Regions from separate parts of the Micromonospora sp. ABR4_055 genome, predicted to be linked through region 1. Evidence: riboswitches for the same ligand, from Rfam matches in the RefSeq annotation. Region 1 holds a riboswitch; each other region holds the start of a gene.
The links. Region 1 has a riboswitch for cobalamin ahead of ACXAHD_RS26995 (ribonucleoside-diphosphate reductase subunit alpha). Riboswitches for the same ligand answer to the same signal wherever they lie in the genome.
Positions count from the first base shown of each region.

Region 2: it holds a riboswitch for cobalamin, as region 1 does, so the genes downstream of both, cobN (cobaltochelatase subunit CobN) here and ACXAHD_RS26995 (ribonucleoside-diphosphate reductase subunit alpha) in region 1, are expected to answer to the same signal.
Region 3: it holds a riboswitch for cobalamin, as region 1 does, so the genes downstream of both, ACXAHD_RS25120 (acyl-CoA thioesterase) here and ACXAHD_RS26995 (ribonucleoside-diphosphate reductase subunit alpha) in region 1, are expected to answer to the same signal.
Region 4: it holds a riboswitch for cobalamin, as region 1 does, so the genes downstream of both, ACXAHD_RS22090 (VWA domain-containing protein) here and ACXAHD_RS26995 (ribonucleoside-diphosphate reductase subunit alpha) in region 1, are expected to answer to the same signal.

Region 1 covers NZ_JBSWXD010000161.1:8,991-14,794, reverse strand. The annotation lists partial or broken gene ACXAHD_RS27005 (ROK family protein) at 1-795, shown strand, start outside; gene ACXAHD_RS27000 (hypothetical protein) at 806-991, opposite strand; cobalamin riboswitch at 1,087-1,296, shown strand; gene ACXAHD_RS26995 (ribonucleoside-diphosphate reductase subunit alpha) at 1,436-3,841, shown strand; gene ACXAHD_RS26990 (ribonucleotide-diphosphate reductase subunit beta) at 3,937-4,914, shown strand; gene ACXAHD_RS26985 (aminotransferase family protein) at 4,964-5,804, opposite strand, start outside.
Region 2 covers NZ_JBSWXD010000023.1:3,954-9,757, forward strand. The annotation lists gene cobN (cobaltochelatase subunit CobN) at 1-3,307, opposite strand, end outside; cobalamin riboswitch at 3,365-3,491, opposite strand; gene ACXAHD_RS08585 (precorrin-3B synthase) at 3,609-4,874, shown strand; gene ACXAHD_RS08590 (precorrin-8X methylmutase) at 4,874-5,509, shown strand; gene ACXAHD_RS08595 (precorrin-2 C(20)-methyltransferase) at 5,506-5,804, shown strand, end outside.
Region 3 covers NZ_JBSWXD010000138.1:9,253-15,056, forward strand. The annotation lists gene ACXAHD_RS25105 (sensor histidine kinase) at 1-361, opposite strand, end outside; gene ACXAHD_RS25110 (hypothetical protein) at 744-1,139, opposite strand; gene ACXAHD_RS25115 (nitronate monooxygenase) at 1,463-2,473, shown strand; cobalamin riboswitch at 2,726-2,945, shown strand; gene ACXAHD_RS25120 (acyl-CoA thioesterase) at 3,082-3,591, shown strand; gene ACXAHD_RS25125 (GntR family transcriptional regulator) at 3,739-4,461, opposite strand; gene ACXAHD_RS25130 (ABC transporter substrate-binding protein) at 4,586-5,804, shown strand, end outside.
Region 4 covers NZ_JBSWXD010000107.1:3,746-9,549, reverse strand. The annotation lists gene ACXAHD_RS22120 (helix-hairpin-helix domain-containing protein) at 1-192, shown strand, start outside; gene ACXAHD_RS22115 (hypothetical protein) at 518-838, opposite strand; gene ACXAHD_RS22110 (hypothetical protein) at 979-1,602, shown strand; gene ACXAHD_RS22105 (hypothetical protein) at 1,874-2,215, opposite strand; gene ACXAHD_RS22100 (CbtA family protein) at 2,263-3,021, opposite strand; gene ACXAHD_RS22095 (CbtB-domain containing protein) at 3,039-3,239, opposite strand; cobalamin riboswitch at 3,272-3,445, opposite strand; cobalamin riboswitch at 3,557-3,684, shown strand; gene ACXAHD_RS22090 (VWA domain-containing protein) at 3,765-5,753, shown strand; gene cobO (cob(I)yrinic acid a,c-diamide adenosyltransferase) at 5,753-5,804, shown strand, end outside.

The sequences.
Region 1 (5,804 bases):
GCCCGCGAGGTCGGGCGGGAGGCGGCGCGGACCCCGGTCGCCTGCGGGGTCGGCACCGCCGGCACCGTCGACCCGGCGGGTCGGGTCGCCCACGCCACCGACACCCTGCCCGGCTGGCGGGGCACCGACGTGCGGGCGGCGTTCACCGCCGCCCTCGACCTGCCGGTCGTGGTGTCCAACGACGTACACGCGATGGCTGTCGGCGAGGCATCCTGCGGTGCCGCCGCCGACGCCCGGGACGCGCTCGTCGTCGCCGCCGGCACCGGGATCGGCGGCGCGATCGTGGTCGGCGGCGAGCTGGTGGTGGGCCGGCACGGGTTCGCCGGCAGCGTCGGGCATCTGCCGGCCGCCCGGCACTTCGGCCGACGCTGTGGCTGCGGCGCGGTCGACCACGTCGAGGCGTACGCGGCTGGTCCGGCGATCGCCGCCGAGTACGCGGCCCGGACCGGTCGCGGCGCACCGCCGCCGCTGGAGGAGGTCGCGGCGGCGGCCGCCGCCGGCGACCCGGTTGCGGTCGAGGTGACCGATCTGGCGGCCCAGGTGCTCGGTGCCGGGTTGGCCACCGCCGCCAACCTGTTGGACCCCGAGGTGGTCGTCCTCGGCGGCGGCGTGGTCGGACTCGGTGACCGGTTCGTCGCGGGGGTGCGCGCCGCGCTGCACACGGCGGCGCTGCCCGGCATCGACCGGCTGCCGGTGCGGACCGCCCGGCTCGGTAACGCCGCCGTGCTGGCCGGTGCCGCGCTGCTCGCCCGCCGGGTCAGCGCCGGTCGAGCCGGCCAGGTCAGCGCCGGTTGAGCCGGCCAGGTCAGCGCCGGTCGAGGTCGATGACTGGCTCGGCGCCAGCCGCCATGCCGCCACCTCCTCCGCCGACCCCGTCGCCACCGCTGGCACCGGGCCGCAGCCCGGTCGCCTGGATGCTGAGCATGCCGACGACGAGGACGAGGAGTCGGCCGAGCATCGCCCCGTGCCCACCCCACACCACGGTTCTCACCCGACGGACCCTCCTCCGCGTACCTGGCAGCGACCTGACGTCGCGACACGCCGAACACAGTATCTGGTGTTGCGTCTTCTGGCTCGCACCCATATATGGTGTACCTCGCAGCTGGTTCGACCACCCCTCGGCGGTGGTCGAGGCAAGAGGGAACCCGGTGTGAGTCCGGGACTGCCCCGCAGCGGTGAGTGGGTACGACCGCCGTCACCGAGCACTGGACCCGTCGCGGGTCCGGGAAGCGACGGCCAGTAGGCACGAACACGGCGCCCACGAGTCCGAAGACCTGCCAGCGTGCCGCACGCGACGCGTGCGGCGGTCGAAGGCCGCGCGGGACGGCCGACGCCGACGACCGGTCGACACCCGGCGGAGCAGCCGCCAGGTGGGTGACCGGCGGCGTCCTCCCCGCGTGTCCGTCGACCGGTGGACAGGCATGAGGAGGGGGACATGACGACGATTCACGACCGGGCCGCGCCCGACACGGCCGCGCCCGACCGCACGGTTGCCGAGCAGCGCCGGCACGCGATGCAGGTGCGCAAGCGCAACGGCGACACCGAACCGGTGGACGTCAACAAGATCGTCAAGGCGGTCGAACGCTGGGTCACCGACCTGGACGAGGTCGATCCGCTGCGGGTGGCGACCAAGACGATCAGCGGACTGTACGACGGAGCGACGACCGCCGAGCTGGACAAGCTGTCGATCCAGACGGCGGCGGAGCTGATCGGCGAGGAGCCGCAGTACTCGAAACTGGCGGCCCGGCTGCTCGCCGCCTACGTGGACAAGGAGGTCCGCGGCCAGCAGGTGGCGAGCTTCAGCCAGTCCATCCGCTACGCCCACGGCCTCGGGCTGATCGGCGACGACACCGCCGCGTTCGTGGCCCGCAACGCCCGCAAACTCGACGACGCAGTGGACGTCGACGGCGACCGGCGCTTCGAGTACTTCGGGCTGCGTACGGTGGCCGATCGCTACCTGCTGCGGCATCCGCGCACCCGGCTGGTGGTGGAGACGCCGCAGTACTGGCTGCTGCGGGTGGCCTGCGGGCTGTCCCAGACGCCGGCCGAGGCGATCGACTTCTACCGGCTGATGTCCAGCCTGGCCTACCTGCCCAGCTCACCGACCCTGTTCAACTCGGGCACCCGGCACACCCAGATGTCGTCGTGCTTCCTGGTCGACTCGCCGCGCGACGAGCTCGACTCGATCTACGAGCGTTACCACCAGGTGGCGAAGCTGTCGAAGTTCTCCGGCGGGATCGGCATCTCCTGGTCGCGGATCCGTGGCCGGGGCGCGCTGATCCGGGGCACCAACGGCAGGTCGAACGGCATCGTGCCGTTCCTCAAGACCCTCGACGCCGGGGTCGCGGCGGTCAACCAGGGCGGCCGCCGCAAGGGCGCCGCCTGCGTCTACCTGGAGCCGTGGCACCCGGACGTCGAGGAGTTCCTGGAGCTGCGGGACAACACCGGCGAGGACGCCCGGCGCACCCACAACCTCAACCTGGCCAACTGGATCCCGGACGAGTTCATGCGGCGGGTCGAGGCGGACGCCGACTGGTCGCTGATCGACCCGTCCGACGCACCCGAGCTACCCGACCTGTACGGCGAGGCGTTCGACGAGGCGTACCGCGCGGCGGAGAAGAAAGCGGTCCGGACGGTCAAGGCCCGCGACCTGTACGGGCGGATGATGCGCACCCTGGCGCAGACCGGCAACGGCTGGATGACGTTCAAGGACGCCGCGAACCGGCTGTCCAACCAGACCGGCGCGCCGGGCAACACGATCCACCTGTCCAATCTGTGCACCGAGATCCTCGAGGTCAACAGCGACACCGAGACCGCGGTGTGCAACCTCGGGTCGGTCAACCTCGGCGCGCACGTCACCGCCGACGGCGTCAACTGGGACAAGCTGCGCGCCACGGTCCGTACCGCCGTGGTGTTCCTCGACCGGGTGATCGACATCAACTACTACCCGGCGGCGCAGGCGGCGGCGTCGAACCCGCGGTGGCGGCCGGTCGGGCTGGGGCTGATGGGCCTGCAGGACGCGCTGTTCGCGTTGCGGCTGCCGTTCGACTCGTCACAGGCTCGGGAGCTGTCCACCCGCGTCCAGGAGGAGATCTTCCTGACCGCGCTGGAGACCTCCGCCGGGCTCGCCGAACGGTTCGGCCCGCATCCGGCGTACGCCGAGACCCGCGCCGCCCGGGGCGAGCTGCACCCGGACCTGTGGGGGGCCGAGCCGGGCCAGCCCGAGCGGTGGGCCCGACTGCGGTCGACGATCGACGCACACGGCCTGCGGAACTCGCTGCTGGTCGCGATCGCGCCGACCGCCACGATCGCCTCGATCGCCGGCTGCTACGAGTGCATCGAGCCGCAGGTGTCGAACCTGTTCAAGCGCGAGACGATGTCCGGGGAGTTCCTCCAGATCAACACCTACCTGGTCGGCGAGCTGAAGGCACGCGGGCTGTGGACGGCACCGGTCCGGGAACAGATCAAGCGGGCCGAGGGGTCGGTGCAGGGCGTCGCGAACGTGCCCGCCGACGTGCGGGAGCTGTTCCGTACCGCATGGGAGCTGCCGCAACGTGCGTTGATCGACCTGGCCGCCGCCCGTGCCCCGTACATCGACCAGTCGCAGTCACTGAACCTGTTCCTCAGCGCACCGACCATCGGCAAGCTGTCCTCGATGTACCTGTACGCCTGGAAGTCGGGGCTGAAGACCACCTATTACCTGCGGTCGCGTCCGGCGACCCGGATCCAGCAGGCCACGGTCGGTATCGCGCCGACCGCCGGGCCAGTCGTCGCGACCAGCGACGACGACGCGTTGGCCTGCTCCCTGGAAAACCCCGAAAGTTGTGAGGCCTGCCAGTGACCACCGTTTCCGAAACCAGCAGCGCAACCGCGACCGCCGCCGCCAGCGACGCCGCGACTGGCGTGGGTCGGCAGCAGCTGCTGCTCGACCCCGGCATGGATCTGACCCTGCGCCCGATGCGGTACCCGCAGTTCTTCGACCGGTTCCGGGACGCGATCAGGAACACCTGGACGGTGGAGGAGGTCGACCTGCACTCCGACCTCGCCGATCTGGCCAAGCTGTCGCCGGCCGAGCAGCACCTGGTGTCCCGGCTAGTGGCGTTCTTCGCCACCGGCGACACCATCGTCGCGAACAACCTGGTGCTCAACCTCTACCAGCACGTCAACTCTCCGGAAGGCCGGCTCTACCTGTCCCGGCAGCTGTTCGAGGAGGCGGTGCACGTCCAGTTCTACCTGAACCTGCTGGACACCTACGTGCCGGACGAGCGGGAGCGGTTCGCGGCGTTCGCGGCGGTGGAGAACATCCCGTCGATCGCCCGCAAGGCCGAGTTCTGCTTCAGGTGGATCGACTCGATCTTTGAGTTGCGGGAGCTGCGTACCCGCGCCGACCGGCGGGCCTTCCTGCTGAACCTGATCTGCTTCGCCGCCTGCATCGAAGGGCTGTTCTTCTACGGCGCATTCGCGTACGTGTACTTCCTGCGGTCCCGGGGGCTGCTGCACGGCCTTGCCTCGGGCACCAACTGGGTGTTCCGCGACGAGTCGATGCACATGGCGTTCGCCTTCGACGTGGTGGACACGGTCCGCGCCGAGGAGCCGGAGCTGTTCGACGCCGAGATGGAGGAGCAGGTCAGGCAGATGCTGGCCGAGGCGGTGGAGTGCGAGGTGCAGTTCGCCGCGGACCTGCTCGACCAGGGCGTGTCCGGGATGTCATTGGCCGACATGCGGGAGTATCTGCAGCACGTCGCCGACCGGCGGCTCGCGGTGCTCGGCATCGAGCCGATGTACGGGTCGAAGAACCCGTTCGCCTTCATGGAGCTGCAGGACGTGCAGGAGCTGTCCAACTTCTTCGAGCGGCGGGTGTCGGCGTACCAGGTCGGGGTGACCGGCTCGGTGACCTTCGACGACGACTTCTGACCCGCGTACCGGCCCGGGCCGGCGGGGCCGGCTGTTCCGCGAAGGTCGGCTACCCCGCCTCGGCCCGCTCCGTCACGGTGCGGATCGCCGCCGCCGTGCCGACCGCGATCTCCTCGACCTCGTCGGCGGAGACGACCAGCGGCGGGCCGAGCAGGATCACGTCACCGTTGACGCCGTCGGCGCAGCCGGTACCGCTGTAGAGCAGCAGACCGGCGTGCCGGGCGGCGGCGACGACCCGTTCGGCGACCCGGGCGGTACGGGCGTACGGCCGCGCGGTCTGCCGGTCGGCGACCAGTTCGACGCCGACCAGCAGGCCGCGACCGCGGACGTCCCCGACGTACGGCGAGTCGGCCAGTTCCCGGCGCAGGGCCCGGCGCAGCGACTCGCCGGCCCGCCGGCCGGCCGTGACGAGGTCACGCTCCCGCAGCACCCGCAGCACCGCCCGGCCGGTGGCCGCCCCGACCAGGTGGTGCGAGTAGGTGAACCCGTGGGTGAAACCGGTGCGCGCGATCGTGTCGTGCACCGGGCCGGCGGCGACGGCCAAGCCCAGCGGCCAGTAGCCCGAACTGGCCCCCTTCGCCGCGACCAGGATGTCCGGGCGTACGCCCCAGTGGTCGACGCCGAACCAGGTGCCGGTGCGGCCAAAGCCGGTCATCACCTCGTCGGCGATGAGCAGCACTCCGTACCGGCGGCAGACCTCGGCGACGGCCGGCAAGTAGTCGTCCGGCGGGACGCAGGCACCCAGCCCGGCCCCGGCGATCGGCTCGGCGATGAACGCCGCGACCGGCCGGGCCCGGCACAGCTGCGCCAGCGCCGCCGCGTGCCGCGCCCCGCAGCCGACCGGATGGGTGTCCGGGAACGGGCAGCGGTACTCGTACGGGGTCGAGGTG
Region 2 (5,804 bases), on a different contig from region 1:
CCGCCAGCCAGCGCGGGTTCACCACCCGGGCCCGGAAGATGCGAGCGGTCTCCTCGTGCAGGGCGCGGGTGCGCACCGCCTCCGGCCGGGTGCTGTCGCCGACGTAGGCAGCCGGGGCCGACCCGGTCAACGCCCGGACGGTGGCGATCATGCCGCCGTGGTACTGGAAGTAGTCGTCGGAGTCGGCGATGTCGTGTTCGCGGGTGTCGATGTTCTTCGCCGCGACCGCGATCCGCCGGTACGCCGACTCCATCTGGTCGCGGGCCGGCGCGCCGTCGAGGTCCCGGCCGTAGGCGTAGCCGCCCCACACCGCGTACACCTCGGCCAGGTCGGCGTCGTCGCGCCAGTTGCGGCTGTCGATCAGCTGCAGCAGCCCGGCACCGTAGGTGCCCGGCTTGGAGCCGAAGATCCGCATGGTGGCCCGCCGGGTGTCACCGTGGGCGGCCAGGTCGGCGCGGGCGTGCGCGGCGACGAAGTTCACCTCGTCGGGCTCGTCGAGGGCCGCGACCAGTCGGACCGCGTCGTCCAACATGGCCACCACATGCGGGAACGCGTCGCGGAAGAAGCCCGAGATCCGCACCGTCACGTCGATGCGCGGCCGGCCCAGCTCCTCGGCCGGGACCACCGTGACGCCGGTCACCCGCCGCGACGCCTCGTCCCACACCGGCCGTACGCCGAGCAGCGCCAGCACTTCGGCGATGTCGTCACCGGCGGTCCGCATCGCCGACGTGCCCCACACCGACAGTCCCACCGAGCGAGGCCAGTCGCCGGCGTCGGCCCGGTAGCGGGCCAGCAGCGACTCCGCCATCGCCTGCCCGGTCTCCCAGGCCAGCCGGCTCGGCACCGCCTTCGGGTCCACCGAGTAGAAGTTGCGCCCGGTCGGTAGCACGTTGATCAATCCACGCAACGGCGACCCGCTCGGCCCGGCCGGCACGTACCCGCCGGCCAGCGCGTGCGCGACGTGGGCCAGCTCGTCGGTGGTGCGGGCCAGCCGGGGGACCACCTCGGTCGCCGCGAAGTCCAGAATCCGGGTGACCAGCGCGGCCCGTCCGTCGGCGCCGAGCACGCGCTTGGCGACCTCGGCGACGGCGTCCGACCGCCAGCCGTGCTCCTCCATCGCCGCGACCAGCTCCCGGGCGGTCGCCTCGGCCGCGTCGGTGTCGTCACGGTCGGTGCCGGACTCGTCCAGGCCCAGCGCCTCCCGCAGGCCGGGCAGCGCGGCCACCTGCCCGGCCCACATCTGCCGGGCCCGCAGCATCGCCAGCACCAGGTCGACCCGGGCCGCGCCGACCGGCGCCGACCCGAGCACGTGCAGCCCGTCACGGATCTGCACGTCCTTGATCTCGCAGAGCCAGCCGTCGACGTGCAGCAGGAAGTCGTCGAACTCGGCGTCGTGCGGCCGGTCGTTCAGACCGAGGTCGTGGTCGAGCCGGGCGGCCTGGATCAGCGTCCAGATCTGCGCCCGGATCGCCGGCAGTTTGGCCGGGTCCAGTGTGGCGATGTTCGCGTGCTCGTCGAGCAGCTGCTCCAGCCGGGCGATGTCGCCGTAACTGTCCGCCCGGGCCATCGGCGGCACCAGGTGGTCGATCAGGGTGGCGTGTGCCCGGCGTTTGGCCTGGGTGCCCTCGCCGGGGTCGTTGACCAGGAACGGGTAGATCAGCGGCAGGTCGCCGAGGGCGGCGTCCGGCCCGCAGTCGGCGCTGAGTCCGACCGTCTTGCCCGGTAGCCACTCCAGGTTGCCGTGCTTGCCGACGTGCACCACGGCGTGCGCGCCGAAGCTGTGCTCCAGCCACCGGTACGCGGCCAGGTAGTGGTGACTCGGCGGCAGGTCCGGGTCGTGGTAGATGGCCACCGGGTTGGCCCCGAAGCCGCGCGGCGGCTGCACCAGCAGCACGATGTTGCCGGTACGCAGCGCGGCCAGCACGATCTCGCCGTCCGGATCCCGGGACCGGTCGACGTACAGCTCGCCCGGCGGCGGACCCCAGTGCCGTTCGACCTGTTCCCGTAGCTCGGTCGGGAACTCGGCGTACCAGCGACGGTAGTCGGCGGCCGGGATGCGCACCGGGTTGCCGGCCAGCTGCTCCTCGGTGAGCCAGTCCGGGTCCTGCCCGCCGGCGGCGATCAGCGCGTGCATCAACGCGTCGCCGTCGCCGTCGGCCAGCCCCGGCAGCGCGTCGGGGCCGTCGGGCGGCCCCACGTCGTAGCCGGCGTCGCGCAACGTCGACAGCAGCGCCAGCACACTGGCGGGGGTGTCGAGCCCGACCGCGTTGCCGATCCGGGCGTGCTTGGTCGGGTACGCCGACAGCAGCACCGCGATCCGTTTGTCGCCCGCCGCGATGTGCCGCAGCGCGCCGTGGCGGACGGCGATCCCGGCCACCCGGGCGGCCCGCTGCGGGTCGGCGACGTAGACCGACAGCCCGTCGGCGTCGATCTCCTTGAACGAGAACGGCACGGTGATCAGCCGGCCGTCGAACTCGGGGATGGCCACCTGGGTGGCGGCGTCCAACGGGGACAACCCGTCGTCGGTGGCCGCCCAGGTCTGGCGGGAGCTGGTCAGGCAGAGTCCCTGCAGGATCGGCACGTCCAGTTCGGCGAGCGCGCCGACGTCCCAGGCGTCGTCGTCGCCCCCGGCGGAGGCGGTCGCCGGCCGGGTTCCGCCAGCGGCCAGCACCGTCACCACCAGGGCGTCGGCCTGGCGCAGGGTGGCCAGCAGCTGCGGGTCGGGCGAGCGCAGCGAGGCGCAGTAGACCGGCAGCGCCCGACCGCCGGCGGCGTCGACCGCGTCGCACAGGGCGTGCACGAAGCCGGTGTTGCCGGCCAGGTGGTGGGCCCGGTAGTAGAGCACCGCCACGGTCGGCTGGCCCGGTCCGGTCGGCACGTTCGGGCGTTCCAGTACGCCCCACTCCGGGGCCGGCCGCGGCGCGGCGAAGCCGTGCCCGGTGAGCAGCACCGTGTCGGACAGGAATCGGTGCAGTTCGGCCAGATTGGCCGGGCCGCCGTGGGCCAGATAGGCGTGGGCCTCGGCGGCCACCCCGGCCGGTACGGTGGACAGCTCCATCAGGGCGGCGTCGGGTGCCTGTTCGCCGCTGAGTACCACCACTGGGCGTCCGTCGGTCAGCAGCGCGTCCAGTCCGTCCGGCCAGGCCCGGCGGCCGCCGAGCAGCCGGACCACCACGAGGTCGACGTCGGCAAGCAGGGGCGTGAGGTCGTCGACCGACAGCCGGGCCGGGTTCGCCAGGCGCCAGTCGGCACCGCTGGCCCGTCCACTCAGCAAATCAGTATCTGAAGTGGACAGAAGTAGCATCATCGGACGCCTGGTCCTCCCTCGGGGTCCGCGCCCCGGGTCGTCGGTCGCGGCGACCGGAGTCTCCTGGCTCCCGGATCGAGGCTCGCCCCGGCCTTCCCGCCCCGTGGATCGGGGCCGTGGCCGTCGGTGGGGTCCGCTCCCCGGTGACAGTGGCGGGACCGCGCCGGAATCACACCGGCTTCCTCCACTTGCCGCCGCAGTTGGCTACCGACCACTGTCACGACCCGGGGACGTTTCGTCAAGGTGTGATCTATTCGCCGCGAGGGCGTCGCCTCCCGTGGCAGCCCGTAGTATCCGCCGCGTGTCCGCCTCGCCGCTGCCGCCCGTCCGGGGCGGCCCCGATGCCTGCCCCGGCACGCTGGCGCTGCATCCGGCCGCCGACGGGCACCTCGCCCGGGTCCGCTGCCCCGGTGGGCTGCTAGCCGCCGGCCAGCTGACCGTACTGGCCGCCGCCGCCCGTGACCTCGGTGACGGACACCTGGAGCTGACCAGCCGGGCCAACGTACAACTGCGGGGGGTGGCCGCCGACGCCGCCGGGGTGCTCGCCGGCCGGCTGAGCGCGGCCGGGCTGCTGCCCGCACCCGGACACGACCGGGCCCGCAACATCCTCGGCTCCCCACTGGCCGGTGTGGACAGTGTGCCTCGGTGGGACGTCGCGGCGCAGGTCCGCGCCCTCGACGCGGCGATCTGCGCACAGCCACAGCTGACCCGCCTCTCCGGCCGGTTCCTGTTCGCCGTCGACGACGGTCGGGGCGCCACCGTCGCGGCGCGCCCCGACGTGGGCCTGCTGCCCGGGTCGGACGGCCGGGTCGGTATCCGGCTCGCCGGGGTCGACCACGGCCTACGGACCACGCCGACCGACGCGGTCCGGGTGGCGGTCGCCGCCGCCCGGATCTTCCTCGCCGACGAACGTGCCGTGGCCGGCACCATCTGGCGCATCGGCGACCTCGCCGCCGCCGAACTGGCACGGTTCGTCGCGGCGCTCGCCACCACGCCGGGCGTCCACCGGGTCGCGGCCGACCCGCCGACCGCACCGCGACGGTCCGGCGTACCGCCGGTGGGCGTGCTGCGCCGCCCCGACGGCGACCAGGCACTCGTGCTCGCCGTACCGCTGGGTCAGCTCACCGCCGCGCAGGCCGACCTGCTCGCCGCCGCCGCACCGCAGGCGCGGATCACCCCGTGGCGGACCGTGGTGCTGCCTCGGCTCACCGACGCACCCGGCTGGGCGCGCCGGCTGCACCGTGCGGGTCTCGACACCGACCCCGGGTCGCCGTGGCTCGGCGTCACCGCCTGCGCGGGCCGTCCCGGCTGTGCCCGGTCGCGGGCCGACGTACGGGCCGACGCGGCGGCGACGCACGCCGGCCGGCCGGCCGCGGCCAGTGGGGCGCACTTGCCGGTGCACTGGATCGGCTGTGAGCGCGGCTGCGGCACCCCAGCGGGACCGGCGCTGCGGGTCCTCGCCACCGGCGACGGCTACCAGGTGAGCGCGCCCGGCCGCCCCACCGTCCACGTCCTACCAGGGGCGGCGCTGGCCGCCGCCGTCCGCACCGCACGCGAGGAGCCGTGATGGACCACGTCCGCGACGGGGCCGAGATCTACCGGCAGTCGTTCGCCACCATCCGCGCCGAGGCCGACCTGAGCCGGCTCACCGCCGAACAGGCCCGGGTCGCCGTCCGGATGATCCACGCCTGCGGGATGGTCGACCTGGTCGACGACCTGGTCTTCTCGCCGCAGGTGGTGGTGGCGGCCCGGGCCGCGCTGCGCGCCGGCGCGTCGATCCTCTGCGACGCCACGATGGTGGCCGCCGGGGTCACCCGACGCCGGCTGCCGGCCGCCAACCCGGTGCTGTGCACCCTGTCCGATCCCCGGGTGCCTGAGCTGGCCGATCGGCTGGGCACCACCCGCAGCGCTGCGGCCGTCGAACTGTGGGGCGACCGCCTCGACGGCGCGGTGGTCGCCGTCGGCAACGCACCGACCGCGTTGTTCCGACTGTTGGAGCTGGTCGACGCCGGTGCCGGCCGGCCGGCGGCGGTGCTCGGCGTACCGGTCGGCTTCATCGGCGCCGCCGAGTCCAAGCAGGCTTTGATCGACCATGGCGGACTGGAACACCTGGCGGTCCGGGGACGACGCGGCGGCAGCGCGATGGCCGCCGCCGCACTCAACGCGATCGCCAGCGACGACGAGGGACAGGTGGGCAGATGAACGCGCGTCGCGGCGGCCCGGGTCGGCTGTACGGCGTCGGCCTCGGCCCCGGTGACCCGGAACTGGTCACCGTGAAGGCGGCCCGGCTGATCACCGCCGCCGATGTGATCGTGCACCACAGTGCCCGGCACGGCCGCAGCGTCGCCCGGTCCATCGCTGAGCCGTACCTGCGCGCCGGACAGATCGAGGAGGCGCTGGTCTACCCGGTGACCACCGAACGCAGCACCCACCCCGGCGGCTACCGGGCGGCAATGGACGAGTTCTACGCCGACTGCGCGCGACGGCTGGCCGCCCA
Region 3 (5,804 bases), on a different contig from region 1:
TTGCGACCAGTGCGACGAGGGAGCTGATGCCGTAGACCACCAGGCCGGTGAGCGCGGAGAAGTACACCCCGTAGGCGATGTGGACTCCCGCGAGCCCTTCGGCCCGCAGGAGGACCAGCACCCCCAGGACGACCCCGGCGGCGACCCACCAGCGCCATCGGTGGGGCAACGCCAGCAGGGCCGACCCGGCGAGGAAGCCTGCGAGGGCACCTGCCTGCGGACCCACCCAGAGAAACGGGAGGAAGGTGACGACGGCCTGAGTGCTCAGAGTGGCTGCCCGTACCTGTGGCGCCCAGGTCAACGGGTCCCGGGTGGAATGCGCGATCTGCAGCACGAAGGCGGCGGCAAGACAAAGGACCAAACCGAACAGCGGCGGACCTTGTATCCCGGCGGCGATAACTGACAGAAGTGTGTTCAGTGAGTAACCGAAAAGTACGGCGAAGATCACCGCTCGGGAAATCCGTGAAGCGGTAAGCCGGCCCGATTGATTCGGGGATAAGTGGGCAAATAGGTCGCTGTCGGACAGATCAGCCGAGGTATGGAACGAAGGGCTCGAATCCCTGCCTACCACGACACTATTCCCCCGGGCTTCGCTACATTGGCACCGACCGGTGTGTAGTACCGCACAGCAAACCAGGCATAGTTTCCCCTGTCAAGCTCGTTGATCGCCCGGCGCGATGGGAGAGTCTTGTCCACCGGCCGGGCTTGCTACCGTGGCGAGTTGGCGGGATTATGACAGTGGGCTATGCGTCGGGCAGCTTCCCAAAGCTGTTGTTGTAGGTCTTGCCCCTCTTGGGGTGGGTGAATTTCAGGGCGGACCAGGTGCTGTCGACGCTGAGGCAGGTGCTCTCGACCAAACCGTGGTTATAGCCGATATGAATGACCTTCGGAAGGGTCAGGTCGGTTCCGAGCTGCTTGCTCTTGGGCCACGAAACCCAGAATGTGCCCGTTGCCTTGAGATGGGATTTGAGCCGGGGAAAGACCTCGTTCAGATCGGTGCCGGAGATGGTGAACAGATGGAGGTAGTCGAATTCCCCGGTCAGTTCGTCGGCGACCTCGATGGCCGGTAGCTCGATTGCTTCGAGCGCTGTCTGCGGGGCGTTGACGAAGAACGCCCGCGCGCCCTCCTTGACGCCCATCTTCTGTGACACTGGCCTTGGCATGGCGACTCTCCCTCTGGTTGGCCCTCGATGATGCCCCGATACCAAAAATTATATCGATAAGCCCTCGTTATCGAGATCGAAGCGTCGGTCCGCCCGGATCGCCGGCATCGCCTCGGAACTATCCGCCGCAGCATGCCAGACGGTGTCGATGGACAGTCGTGCCCGTCAGCGGCTCAGCTTGGTACCTTGGGGAGCCTCCCGGGGCACCCCACCCCGGCTCAGTTCGCCGGTCGCCACGGCGGCGCCGGCCCTGACATGGCATCCGGATGCACGTCTCCAGGCCAGGGAGGGAAAGACCGATGGATATCGAACTACCGGTGGTGGCAGCCCCCATGGCGGGGGGCCCGAGCACCCCTGCCCTGGTACTCGCCGCGGTTCGGGTGGGTGGGCTGGGGTTCCTCGCCGGCGGGTACCGGACCCCGCAGGCCCTGATCGAGGACATCGCGGCGGTACGGCCCGCAGGGCGGGGACGGTTCGGGGTCAACCTCTTCGCGCCGAACCCGGTCCGGATCGATCCGGCAAGCTACGCCCGGTACGCGGATCTGCTGGCCGGCGAGGCGCAGCGATACGGGGTGGCGCTGCCCGCCTACCCGGTCGAGGACGACGATCACTGGCCGGACAAGGTGGACCTCCTGCTGGCCGACCCGGTACCGGTGGTCAGCTTCACCTTCGGTATTCCGCCAAGGTCTGTGTTCGCCGCCTTCCGGCGGGTGGGTACCCGTACCGTTCAGACTGTCACCTCGGTCGAGGAGGCCAACGCCGCTGCGGAGGCCGGGGCCGACGAGCTGGTGGTCCAGTCGGCGGCTGCGGGCGGTCACTGGGGCACCCTGACCCCGACGCGACCACCCGCGACGATCTGCCTGCCCGACCTGGTGGCAGGAGTCCGGCGGTCGGTGGGCCTACCGCTGATCGCGACAGGGGGCCTCGCCGACCCAGGCCAGGTCGCCGCGGTCCTGTCCGCCGGGGCCGGTGCGGTGATGGTGGGGACCGCCCTGCTGCGGGCTGACGAGGCCGGCACCTCCCCGGTGCACCGGGCCGTCCTCGCCGACCACGGGGGCCGCACGACGATCGTCACCCGAGCCTTCACCGGCCGGCCGGCCCGCGCCCTGCGGAACAGGTTCACCGACCGGTTCAGCGAATCGGCACCGATCGGCTATCCGGCCCTGCACCACCTGACCGGTCCGGTGCGCCGCGCCGCGGCGAAAGCGGGGGATCCCGAGTCGGTTCACCTGTGGGCCGGCACCGGCTTCCGGTCTACCGCGGCTGGCCCCGCCGCTGACATCCTGGAACGGCTGGTCGGGCGCGGGTGAGCGGCAGGGGTACGGCCCTGCTCGGATCGCTCGAACGCAACTGGTGACGGGTCAGGTAACGATCGTCCCGTGACGCGCCGTGCGGGTGCTGGTCCGGGTGGTGGGGTGCCGACAGGGTGTCCGGCTTCTCGGCTGTTCGACATACCTGGGCAGCGGCTCACCTGCCCCGTCCGCGTCGTGCCGGTGAGACGGTCCGCACACCCCGCGCCGCAGACCGCATCACCCTTCCACACAGTGGGACGACGGCCCGCTATCATCGGCGTCAGCGCTGGTTCGCCCCGCCCGTCGGGAAGGGGCGTCGTAAGAGGGAACCCGGTGCGAATCCGGGACTGCCCCGCAGCGGTGAGCAGGAACGACCGCCGTCACCGGCACTGGGCGCACCCGCGCCTGGGAAGCGACGGCCAGTAGGAGACCGGACCCCGGTCCGGACGCGCCCGCGAGTCCGAAGACCTGCCCGCGCCGCACACACCGACCGGGTGTGTGGCGCCACCGGTCTCGCGGGTGGGCCGGGCGGACCGCGTACCTTCGGGCCCGCATGCCCGCGTGCCCGCAGGTCGCTGTGGTCTGCCCCCCTCCGTGGGTCACGACCACCTCGAAGGACGTTCCCCGTGCACGACACGACTCTGCCGAGCCGCCCACCGTCCGCGTCACGGCTGACCCTGTCGCAGATCATGGACCAGCACCACACCAACCTGATGGGCACCGTGCACGGCGGCCGGATTCTGAACCTGATCGACGCCGTCGCCGGTGTGGTCGCCGCCCGCCATTCCGAGGGCCCGGCCGTCACCGCCGCAATCGACGAAACCGCCTTCCTCCAGGCAGTACGGGTCGGCGATGTCGTGCACGTGGACGCCCGGATCACCTGGGCCGGCCGGTCCTCGATGGAGATCGCCGTGACAGTCACCGCTGACCGGTGGGACCGCGCCGTCCCACCCACCCTGGTGGCCACCGCCCACCTGGTGATGGTCGCCATCGACGACAACGGACAACCGCGACCGGTACCCGCACTGTCGCCGGAGACCGACGACGACCGCCGTAGGTACCAGGAGGCGCAGATCCGGCGCGAGCATCGCCTGACGCTGCGTCGGGCCCTTGCCAGCGAGGCCGGTCTGGCATGAGCGAGTCCAGGTTCGTGTCGGGTGGAGCGCCCAGATCCGGCTCTGGTCGCTGACCTGCGGGTTGGAAGTCTGTCATCGCGCGTGACGGTGCGCACCGCCGGCGGGCGGCCGGACGGTGCCGGGCAGTCAGCCGGTGGAGAGGGGTTGTCAGGCGGTGCCGTCCGTGGTCGGGCGGACCACCTCGATCTCGAAGGCGTAGCGGTCGCCCCGGTACGTCGACATGGCCCGTTCCACCGGGCGGTCCCGCTGGTCGTAGGCTGTCCGCTCGACCAGCAGGGCCGGGCTGAAGGCCGGGACCTGCAGCAGGGTGGCCGTCGCCTCGTCCAGGACCGTGGCCCGGATGGACTGCTCCGCCCGGACGAGCCGGATGTGGTAATGGTCCCGGAGCAGGTCGTAGAGCGAGTTGTCGAACGGCCGGTCGAGCAGCTTCGGGACGAGCGCCGCCGAGAGATAGGTGTGCTCGATGCACATCGGGACGCCGTCGGCGATCCGGACCCGCTCCAGGTGCACGACCTCGTCCGCCGGGCTCAGGCCCAGCGCGAAGCCGACGTTCGCGCCGGCCGGTATCGACTCGGCGGTGCGCAGGTGCGAACCTGGGGTCAGTCCACGGCGACGCATGTCGTCACTGAATGATGTGAGCTCGATGCTCTTCGTGATGGCTGGTCGGGCCACGAAGGTGCCGGCGCCGCGTACCCGGTAGACGAGCCGCTCGTTTTCCAGGCGTTCGAGGGCCTGACGCACGGTCATCCGGCTGACGCCGAACTCCTGGGCCAGATCGCGCTCGGTGGGCAGTCGCTCGTCCGGGGCCAGCTCGCGTTCGATGAGGTTCTGCAGGTGGCTGCGGAGCAGCTCATGCTTGGTCGCGGTCATCCGAGGTGTCAGCTCCAGGGGCGGCTGGTCTAAACCAAAATGATACTAGCGCGATGCTGCCTGCCGGTCTACGCTACCCGCACTGACAATTGGACTAGACCAAAGATGATCTTTGGAGGTGCACGTGAGACGCGAATCTTTCCGGCGGGCCACCGCCGCGGCGGTGGCCGGCGTACTCGCCACAGCGCTCGGTGCCTGTGGCGACTCGGACGGCGGCGGCGACAAGGTCGAGGTGGTCTTCTCCTACCTGTGGGCCGGTGCGGAGGCCGAAGCGCTCGAGGAAATCATCGCCGACTTCAACGCCAGCCAGGACCAGATCGAGGTCCGGGGGGTCTCCAACCCGGACTTCCAGAAGCAGCTGACGTCGATGTCCGGCGCGCAGGGCAGGTTCGACATCTCCGACCACTTCGGCAACGGCGTCGGGGCCTGGGCCAGCAAGGGCATCCTGGCCCCGCTGGACGACTTCATCGAGGCCGACGGGCTCGACACCGCCGACTTCGTGCCGGCGGCGATGTCCCAGATGCAGTACGAGGGCCAGACCTACTCGATGCCGATCGCCCTGCACGCGCAGATGCTGATGTACAACAAGAAGCTCTACGCCGAGGCCGGCATCGACGGTCCGCCGGAGACCACCGAGGAGTGGGCGGAGCAGATCGCCAAGCTCACCAAGCGGGACGCCGACGGCACGATCACCCAGCTCGGCTACGCCAACGCCGAGATCAACACATCGTTCACCACGCTCGGGTTCATGTTCGGCGGGGCCTGGGACGATCAGTCCGGCCGGCCCACCCCGGCCGACCCCGGCAACGTCGCCGGCCTGGAGTTCTACACCGGGAACATCCCCGGCACGTACGGGGTGGCGGAAGTCCGCGACTTCACCTCCGGCTTCGGTGAGTACGCCTCCGCGCAGAACCCGTTCTACGTCGACAAGGTGGCCACGATCATCGACGGCGAGTGGCAGTCGGTGTTCATCGACAAGTTCGCCCCCAACCTGGACTGGGGTGTGGCGCCGCTGCCGTACCCGGCGGCGCAGCCGGAACTCGCCGGCACCACCCAGGTCACCACCAGCACGCTGTTCATCCCGCGTAACGCCAAGCACCCCGAGGAGGCGTGGGAGTTCATGAAGTACCTGCTGTCCGAGGACGCGATGGTCCAGTTCACCTTGGCGCTGGGCAACCTGCCGGCCCGGATTTCGCTGCTCGACGACCCGCGCTACGACACGCTGCCGCAGTTCTCGACCTGGCTCGACGCCCTGCGCAGCCCGAACGCCCAGTCGCTGGCCAGCACGCCGTGGTCCGCCGAGTACACCAGCGACCTCGGTCAGGCCTTCGACGACATCGCCC
Region 4 (5,804 bases), on a different contig from region 1:
ATCGAGGGCATCGGGCCGAAGATGGCCGCCGCCCTGCAGTCCGCCGGGATCCGCACGTACGAGCAGTTGGGTGCGACCGACGAGGCGGCGCTGCGCGCGGCGGTCCGCGCCGCCGGGGTACGGGCCACTGCCAGCCTGCCGACCTGGCCGGCCAAGGCCCGGGAGTTGGCGGCGGCGCGCTCCACAAGCTGACCGGAAAGTCAAGCGGCCACAGTGGATCGATCGTCGGCTGACCTAGGTCCCGGCGATCGGGCACGTACGGCGGCAGCGACCGATCACCGTACCGGGTGACGATGAGGTCGCGCACCGGCGGCGGGGTGCCGCCGGTGCCGACCGAACGAGGTGATCGGCATGGCCGCAGTGCGCACCGGCCAACCTGCGGATGCCGATGCTCAACGACATGCAGCAGATCATGCGCACCGCGTACTACGGCACCGCCGGTCGCTGATCGTCCCCGGTCCGGCTGTGGCACGCTGCCGCAGCCGGACCTGTCCCGCCTGCCCGACGGCCCCGGCGGTCACTGTTCCTCGGGGAACGCCACACAGTTGGCGCAGCCCGGACTCGGCACGGGCAGTTCCGTCTGATCATCGAAGGTGATCATTTTGACGACCAGCGGGTGGTCGACCGGGATCGGTCGGGCGGCCACCGTGCCGTCCGGCTCACCGACGAGTTCGACGCAGGCCAGGCGGACCTGCTCCGAGCGCATCAGACAGACGCCCCGGTTCGCCGGTGGCACCCCGCCCGGAAACACGATCCGCACCGGTGAGGCGTCGGTCGGGTGGTACGGCACCAACTGGGAGCGGAAGACGAAGGCCGGCCTGTCATCGGGGCGGAACACCGCGACCCCGAACCGGTAGTTGTCCGTGTAGGTGGTGCAGAGCGCCGCCTCGCCCGGGCAGCACCGTACCGAGGTCGGGGTCCGCCACGAGGCCGCTCAACTGGCCGGTGGCGCAGCCAGCCGGAGTCCACCAGTCCGTGATGGTCGGATCGCTGGTGGGGATCGGCGAAGCCGCCCATGACGGCGTCGGCGTACCTGCGGCCACCGGCGTGGCGGACACGCCGCTTGCCGACAGTCACGCCAGGGTAGCTGCCACGAGGATCATAGCGGCTGTGGTCGTCGATGGTGGGCGGCCGCTGCAGAACCCGGACCCGGATACCCCTGTCCAGCTGGCTGCGGTCCAGCGGAATCGCCTCCGCCGAGGCCGCCGCGCTGATCACTTCGGTGTTGATGGTCAGATGTTCGTGCCGTTCGGCGGCGACCAGCCGCCGCACCCGGTCGCGGGCGGCGGCCCGGCTGCCCAGGCTGCGTACCGCCGGATCGTCCGGGCCGGGCAGGTCGATGCCGTGCACGGTACGGAAATGCTGGCGCCAGACGTCCTGTCGCCGTACCGGCTGCGCTGGCCGGCGAAGCCGCGCGATGACCGGACCGGCTGGCAACGGCCGCCAGCCGGCGGCGGTCGGCACGGCCGCCGTCAGGCCGTTCAGTTCGTCGAGTGCGACCTTGACGCGTTTGCGGGTCAGCCCCAGCTCGTGGGCGAACTGACCGCTGCTGCGGGCACCGAGCATGGTCAGCGCCCGGTAGACCAGATCGGCATCGGGTGAGGCGCCCCACCGGGTCAGTGGTGCAACCGCAGTCGGGCCGTGCGTCCTGATGCTCCCCGTTCCCCGTGTCACAGCCGTCAGCTCAGCACAGTAACAACGCCGTAGGGGAGAAGCCACGGCACCGGACGGTTGCACGATTGTGCAATCGGTTCGCGCCGTACCTTGTCGAACGTGCGCCAATGGGTGACCGTGATCCGGGCAGGCGCGCGTTCGGGGGCGGCGCTTGTCGGCCGCCGGAACGCGGTGGCCGGCAAGCGACGGCACTACGCGGTCAGGACGTCGGGGCGGACTTTCCCCAGCGGGGGGCGGCGAAGCGCAGCCCGGCGAGCCGGTCCGGCGGTGCGGCCAGGCCCGGCCCGCCGGTGGCGATCCAGTCGACGACGCTCGACAGTGCCGTCTCGTCGTGCACCCCGCCGAGCCACACCGGGCGGGCACCCAGTCGGCGGGCCAACACCGCTGGCTGCACCACCACCACATTGGACCGGTCACAGGCGTTGAGGCAGTCGGACACCCGTACCGGCGCGGCCGCGCGCAGTAGGTCGAGCTGCCGGTCGTGGTCGACGTCCGGGTGTTTGCGGCGGGTGCCGCAGCAGCAGCCCCGGCAGACGGTCACCCGGGCGGGGTGCCCGGGTGCCGGTCCCGCCGGGCCAAGCTCCGCCGTCACGCGACGTTGGCGAGCGTGGGCCGCCGGTCACCGGTCCGGGCCGGGGTGAGCAGCAGTCCGAACACCACCCCGAAAACCGTCCACATCGTGGCGAGCTGCGCCAGCGAGGCGAGCCGGAACTCCCACAGCAGCGCCGCCGGGATATCGGCGGGCACGTCGACCCCGGTTGCCGGCGAGAACGCCAGCAGCAGGGCGTACCCGACGACGGCCAGCGCCGCCGCGACCACCGTCCGGTAGGGAGCCGGCCGCGCCCAGCCGGTCAGCCGCCGGTGGGTCAGCAGCGCCAGCCAGGTGACGGCGGCCGCGGCGATGATGAACGACAGATACTGCCCGGTGCGCTGGTTGACGGTGTCCGGGTCGCCGACGCCCGGCGGGTTGGCCGGGAAGTGGATCGCCGGTAGCAGCGCCACCACGACGAAGCCGAGCCCGGCGAGCAGCCCCACGCGGCGGAAGTCGTCGCGGCCGGGCAGCAGGTGCCGGGTCGCCGCGAAGACCACGGCGACGATCAACGCCAGGCACAGCGCCACCGCGACGGTGGCGACCAGCCCGCCGAGGACCTGCATGGCCCGACCGACCAACTCCTCGTCGTGGCTGTGTCCGGCCGTCCCGGTCGCAGCGCGGGCCTCCTCGACGACCAGCGCCGACTCGATCTGCGGTTCGACGATCAGCAGGGCCGCCACCGCACCTGCCGCGCCGGCGGCCGTACCGGCGAGCAGTCCGCGGCCCAGCACCGCGCGGAACGGGTAGGTAGTCATCGGAGCTTGGCCGCCGCTCAGTGGCACGGTACGCCGAGGGCGTGCCGGCCGTCGTGGGTGAACTCGTGCATGAACTCGGCGGCACCGGCCAGCACCAGCCCGTTGTCCTGCGCGACCAGGTAGATGACGACCGCCGCGACGGCGGCCAGCAACCAACCGGCGAGCGGTACGCGGATGGCGGTGGTGGTGACCTCTCCGCCGACAGAAGGTGCAGTCATGCCAGGAAATCCCCTCGTCCATGCCTCGTGGCGATGCGGTGCGTGCCACGGCCGGTCTCCTGGCTCCCGGATCGTCGCAGCCGTCCCGCCTTCCCGGACCGTCGTCGGCCCAGTGGCATGGTGGATCGGACACTTCCCGGTCACAGTGGCGAGGACCACGCCGGACTCACACCGGCTTCCCGAACACCGTGGCATGCGCAGCGTACCGCCGTCGTGACCGGCCGGGCAATGGCTGTGGCCGTGGCCGGCAACGGGACCGGCGCCACATTGACGGTGGACCGCGGGTGGGGGAGCATGACCGGCACGAGCGGTGCGCGGAGGAACCCGGTGCGAATCCGGGGCGGTCCCGCCACTGTGACCGGTGAGTCGCGTCCCCCTGAGACAGCCACTGCCCCGATGGCGGGAAGGCTCGGGACGCGACGTCGATCCGGCAGCCAGGAGACTCCGGCCGCTCGCTGGTCCACCGGTACGCGGGCGTGGACACCCGCGGGAGGGATTCACCATGCACACCTGTCGGCCCCTGCCATGACGCCGTACCCGTTCACCGCCGTCGTCGGCCTGCCCGACCTGCGGCAGGCCCTGCTGCTCGCCGCGGTGCACCCCGGCATCGGCGGAGTGCTCATCCGGGGTGAGAAGGGCACCGCGAAGTCGACGATCGTCCGCGCGCTGGCCGGGCTGCTACCGGAGGTCGACCGGGTGCTCGGCTGCCGGTTCGCCTGCGACCCGGCGGCCCCGGACCCGGCCTGCCCGGACGGGCCGCACACCGCGCCGGTGACCGCGCGTGGCGGCCCGGCCGCACTGGTCGAGTTGCCGGTCGGCGCCACTGAGGACCGGGTGGTCGGCACCCTCGACATCCAGCGGGTGCTCAGCGCCGGCGTGAAGGCGTACGAGCCGGGGCTGCTCGCCGCCGCGCACCGGGGCCTGCTCTACGTCGACGAGGTCAACCTGTTGCCGGACCATCTGGTGGACCTGCTGCTGGACGCGGCGGCGATGGGCCGGGCCCACGTCGAACGCGACGGGGTGTCGGTCAGCCACGCCGCCCGGTTCCTGCTGGTCGGCACGATGAACCCGGAGGAGGGCGAGCCGCGTCCACAGTTGCTGGACCGCTTCGGGCTGATGGTGTCGGTGGCCGCACCGACCCTGGTGGCGGACCGGGCCGAGGTGGTGCGCCGTCGGCTCGCGTACGAGACCGACCCGGTGGCGTTCGCGGACCGCTGGCAGTCCGCCGACAACCAGCTCGCACTGCGGGTACGCGATGCGCGGGCGGCCCTGCCTGCGGTCACGCTGCCCGATGCCGAGATCGACCGGATCGCCCGGATCTGCCTGGCGTACCAGGTGGACGGTATGCGGGCCGACATCGTGATGGCCCGCGCCGCCGTCGCGCTGGCCGCCTGGCGGGGCCAACCGGCGGTCACCGCCGCCGAGGTCGCCGAGGCAGCCCGGCTGGCGCTGCCGCACCGGCGGCGCCGTGACCCGCTCGACCCGCCCGGCGCCGACGAGCAGCGCCTCGACGAGGTGCTGCGTGACGAGTGCGGCGACGATCCCGATCCTCCTCCGCCGCCGGGTCCGCCACTACCGGACGGTGGGCCGCCACCCGGCCCGCCCGACTCGGACGGTGGGCCGCCACCCGGCGCGCCCGACTCGGACGCCGGCCGGCATCCTGAGCCAGCTACGGCAGACGCCGACGGTCCGGCGGTCGGTGCCGAGCAGCCGGACGGCGTACCGCCGGGCGGTCCGGCTCCGGCGGCGGCCGGGCCCGCGTACCGGCCCCGGACACTGCGGCTCCCCGGGCTCGGTGCGGGCGCGACGCCCGGCCGACGTTCGGCGGCCCACGCCGACCGGGGCCGGGTAGTCGGCGCCGGGTCGCCGACCGGACGGCCGTCGACGGTGCATCTACCGGCAACGGTGCGCGCCGCCGCGTCCCGGGGTGCCCGCCGGATCACCCCCGCCGACCTGCGCCAGGCCCGCTACGTCGGCCAGGAGGCGAACCTGATCCTGTTCGTGGTCGACGCCTCTGGGTCGATGGCGGCCCGGCAGCGAATGACGGTGGTCAAGACCGCCGTGCTGTCGCTGCTGCGCGACGCCTACCACCGGCGGGACCGGATCGGGATGATCACCTTTCGGGGTGCCGCCGCCGACGTGGTGCTGCCGCCGACCAGCAGCCACGAGGTGGCCGTCGCCAAGCTGGCGCAGCTGCGCACCGGTGGCCGTACCCCGATCGCCGCCGGGCTGCGCGTCGCCGCGGCCACCGTCGCCGCCGAGCACCGCCGGGACCCGCGCCGTCGGCCGCTGGTCCTGCTGGTCACCGACGGGCGGGCGACCGCCGGACCGGACCCGACGACGCTGGCACCGGTGCTCGCCGGTACGCCGATGGTGGTGCTCGACTGCGAGGCCGGCCCGGTGCGGCTCGGTCTGGCCCGCCGGCTCGCGGCCGGCTTCACCGCGCAGTGGCTGCCGCTGGCCGCGTTGGCGGCGTCGGGTCCGGATGTCCACGACCGGCTGAGGGCGGCCTGATGCCACAGGGAAGACCGGAACACGTTCCCGACGATGGGCTGACCACCCGGG